One region of the Methylomusa anaerophila genome, then DNA from elsewhere that is predicted to be linked to it. Evidence: a T-box and tRNA genes for the amino acid it is inferred to sense, from the RefSeq annotation. Region 1 holds a T-box; the other holds one or more tRNA genes.
What was found. A T-box is a leader RNA that pairs with one kind of tRNA and senses whether it is charged. The one in region 1 lies ahead of leuS (leucine--tRNA ligase), so its partner is inferred to be a tRNA-Leu.

Region 2: it has a tRNA-Leu gene. The T-box ahead of leuS (leucine--tRNA ligase) is inferred to sense a tRNA for this amino acid. The anticodon was not compared.

Annotation. Positions count from the first base shown of each region.
Region 1 is NZ_AP018449.1:3,772,018-3,774,220, reverse strand. Features, by position in the region: gene leuS (leucine--tRNA ligase) at 1-925, opposite strand, end outside; T-box leader at 974-1,180, opposite strand; gene MAMMFC1_RS16945 (GDSL-type esterase/lipase family protein) at 1,220-1,828, opposite strand; gene MAMMFC1_RS16940 (DUF4931 domain-containing protein) at 1,842-2,203, opposite strand, start outside.
Region 2 is NZ_AP018449.1:4,399,398-4,401,600, reverse strand. Features, by position in the region: gene MAMMFC1_RS20240 (peptide ABC transporter substrate-binding protein) at 1-723, shown strand, start outside; tRNA gene MAMMFC1_RS20235 (tRNA-Leu) at 890-975, shown strand; tRNA gene MAMMFC1_RS20230 (tRNA-Leu) at 1,082-1,166, shown strand; gene MAMMFC1_RS20225 (aspartate carbamoyltransferase catalytic subunit) at 1,610-2,203, shown strand, end outside.

The DNA.
Region 1 (2,203 bases):
CGGTAAACACCCCTTCTTTTACGGTTTCGGTAGAAGTGCGGCTAATATCGCTCATATTCCGTACTTTTTCTACAAACGCCCTTACAACGGGTTCTTCCGCTTTACCGGCAATCAGTCTATTGACGAGGGGATGCTCAGGAGCCAATACGATATAACTGACACCAAAAACAGTATCATGGCGAGTTGTATACACTGATATTTTTTCGTTCAAGTCCGGAATCGTAAAACTAAATTCAGCGCCTTCACTGCGACCAATCCAATTTTCCTGCATGATTTTGACCCGCTCCGGCCATCCTTTAAGCTCACTCAGGTCGGCCAGCAGACGGTCGGCATATTCTGTTATCTTTAGGAACCATTGTTCCAAATCCTTTTTAACAACAACTGAGTCACAGCGCCAACACCGTCCGTCCACTACCTGTTCATTGGCTAAAACGGTATTGCAGTCGTTGCACCAGTTAACAGCAGCTTTTTTCTTGTATGCAAGACCCCGCTGGAAAAATAGCAAGAAAAGCCATTGGGTCCAGCGGTAATAGTCCGGATGACAGGTTGCTACTTCTCGGTCCCAGTCATATGATAAACCAAGTTCCTGTTGTTGGCGGCGCATATTGGCAATGTTGTCCCATGTCCAAGCCGAGGGATGAATACCGTGTTTAATAGCGGCGTTTTCCGCCGGCATACCAAAAGCATCCCATCCCATTGGATGCAGAACATTATATCCTTGCATCACTTTGAACCTGGCAATTACATCACCAATCGAATAATTTCGTACATGGCCCATATGTAGATTCCCAGACGGATAGGGGAACATCTCCAGAACATAATATTCAGGCCGCTGGCGGTTGATGGCAGTGCTAAATGCATTTTGCTCTACCCACCGTTTTTGCCACTTGGCTTCGATCTCCCGTGGAACATATCTTTCATCCATTGTATGCAGAGCCCCCTCAAATTAACTAAAAAAGCCCCTTGGCTTATAGCCAGGGACGAGTATTCTCGCGGTACCACCCTGATTAGTGACCACCGTCACCCACTCTTTGACCATAACGCAGTCCTACGTCAGTTGCTGCCAAAATTCACAACTGCTCCTCCGCAGTGAGGTTCAGATTTATTAGGTATTGGCTTGCATCAACCGCCAACTTTCTTGGCCTAAATACATCTTATTATTCTGCTTCAAAGAATTGTCGAATTGTTGATTGTGTGTTTCATTATATATTAGGAAAATTCAAAAGTCAATTGACTTAGGACAAACTTTGGCTTGTGGCAAGCTTAAGTTTTGTCTGAAGAAAGCAACAACCATGTCGGCCATTTTACAGTATCCATCCTGGTTAGGATGAATGCCGTCGGTAAATAAATTCACCCTAAGGCTGTTATTGATAGAATCATAAAACACTGCAGAAAAATCAAGCAACGAGATACCATAATCAAAGAAGTATTGACGCAATTCCTCCCGGTAGAGGGCTACTATCTGATCATTCCGGTTATAGCTGCAAGGTATCGGCAATCCAACAATGGGAGTAATATTGTTTTCATTGGCAAACTCTGCCATACGATGTATATTGCTAATGACTGAAGCCGCGTCGGCAAGGGCAAAGGCGTCATTCGTACCGCCGGTAATAACGACGTGGGAGGGATAGTATTTCAGCACATCAAGCTTAAACCGCTTTAGCATGTTACTAGTTGTATCGCCGTTCACACCTTTATTTATCATAGGAATGCCTAGTTTCTCACCTGCCAGGTTTACCCAGGAAAAATGCGGTGTATACGGAAAACCATAGGTTATTGAATCGCCGATGGCCACTACTTTAAAAGGAGTATTATCACCATAATACATAACTATGCATCCCCTAAAAATAAAGATTTTGCATCTCCTGCACCACTTTTTCCATATGGCATGAGAGCTGTGGGATGGAATATCCTATATATAATGGCGAAGTAATGAATCGCGGCATTACTTTGACCAAAATTTTCCCCTCAAGTTGATAGAAAAATAAATTATAACTGTTACACCATTTATGAAAATGGTGTAATAAAAAGTGAGCTGTGGCCTGGATATAATCAGCCATAAAATCTATGTTTTTCAAATCTCTCAAATCATTCAATTTATTCAAATCCTTGAGAAGAATATTAAATTCGTAAAAACCGACTTTGGGTCTTGTCGCAAGATTTAACTCCACTCCTGCAGTCCTGTCAATTATGATGCCTTCAA
Region 2 (2,203 bases), 630 kb from region 1:
GTTGCCTTAGCTATTGATCGTCAAGCTATAGTAACTAATGTATTTAAGGGAATGGCCGTGCCTGCCGTTGGCGACCAATCGCCTTTATCGTGGGCGTACAATCCGACGCAATATTCTGCTGCCAGGAGTATTAACGGGGCAAAAGAACTGCTAATTAAAGCCGGTTGGCAGCTGGGTCCGGATGAGATATTTGCCAGGGAAGGGCGCAAACTGTCTTTTTCATTGGCAATTCCGGCCGGAAACAAAGAAAGGGAACAAGTGGCTGCCGCAATTGCTGCACAGCTTAAGGAAGCAGGCATTCTGGCGGAAGTAAGGCCAATAGACGCACCGGCCTTTTTCAGCGATGTTCTGAAAAATCGCCGCTTTGAGACCGCTTTGTTCGGTTGGGTGGCTGGTTTGGACCCTGACAACCTTGATTTGTGGCATTCCCGGAAAATACCTTTTGCAGGTAACAACTACGAGGGGCAAAATTATGCCGGTTGGCGTAATCCGGAAGTGGACAAACTTACTGACCAAGGCGCCAAAATTGTTGATGTTGGCGCCAGAAAAGAAATCTATTTTCGTATTCAGGACCTGATTAGGGAGGAAGTACCTGTAATACCGCTGTATTTTCACGTCAACATAGACGCGGTGCAAGAGACGGTGGCAAACTATCAGCCTGGTCCTTCTCCTGCTGGAAGCTTATGGAATGCATGGCAGTGGGGGTTTGTCTCCAGTCAGTAAATCAGTAAAAAATGGTATCTATTTAGGTTATCAAATGCCTCGAACTATCCTGAAAAACTAAGCAGTTCCCAACTTAAGGTGAATAGTTACAAAAATGCTTGACGTTACTTTTGCCTTATGGTAATATAACTATGTCGCTGATGAGCGGCTAACAAAAATAATTGACGCGGTCGTGGCGGAACGGCAGACGCGCTAGCCTCAGGAGCTAGTGGGGGCAACCTCGTGGTGGTTCAAATCCACTCGACCGCACCAAACTCGAAGTTCGGGAATTGAGGTTCGAGAGTCGAATCTAGATAGGGGAATTTGCAGTTCGCAAATTCCTACAAGTTGGAACACAGGAAAATTTAACAATCGAAATGCGGTTGTGGTGGAACTGGCAGACACACCATCTTGAGGGGGTGGCGGGGCGACCCGTGTGAGTTCAAATCTCACCAACCGCACCACAGTGAATGAAGGCTTCCGGACAGTCCGGAAGCTTTTTTGTAATACTAAGAACACTATCTCGTTGGGAGTATCAAAATTTTCTGTTGTTCTACCTTTTTGTCTAATTTCCACAAATCTATTGACATGATTTGCTGATCCTGGTATGATTACGATAATAATAACAAGCCTTTTAAACTAGTCCTGCGAGGCTGGTAAGGGGACGATAGAAAGTATTACGCCTTCTTGCGTGCTTTGCAGCCGTGGAGGCTTTTATTATGTCTATGAACTACAAATACTATCCTTTAAGTTGATCCCGCGAGGTCAGCAAGGATTGAAGGCAATATGCCTGCTTTAGAATGAACTTACGTGCTGACACAGAGTAGGACGTATTGGCATGGGCTCATTTATAAACTCCTTGCTGTGCAGGCAAGGAGTTTTATATTTATACAAGGGGGGAGCAGTCATGACTAAAAGCCCGGCTTCACTTAGGAATAAGGACATTTTAGGACTTGAGCACATGTCGGTGCCGGAGATTGAGTTAGTGTTGGATACTGCCAGGGAAATGAAAAACATTATCGACAGGGATATTAAAAAAGTGCCCACTTTAAGAGGAAAATCCATCGTAAATCTTTTCTTTGAAGCCAGTACTCGTACCCGCACATCTTTTGAACTGGCCGGAAAATATCTGGGTGCCGACGTAGTAAACATATCCACCAGCGCCAGCAGCGTGATGAAAGGGGAAAGCTTGCGGGACACCCTGCTTACCGTGGAGGCGATGGGGGTTGATATTATCGTTATGCGCCACGAAGCTGAAGGTTCGTCGCTGTTTGCAGCCAATGCCGTCCGGCCGGTAATTATTAACGCCGGGGACGGCGCTCATGAGCACCCAACGCAAGGTTTGCTTGATATGTTTACGATCAAGCAGTATAAAGGGCGTCTTCAGGGACTTAAAGTGGCAATTATCGGCGACATTCTTCATAGTCGGGTAGCCCGCTCCAATATCTGGGGATTACTGAAAACAGGCGCCCAGGTCCATGTTGCCGGACCTCAGACGTTA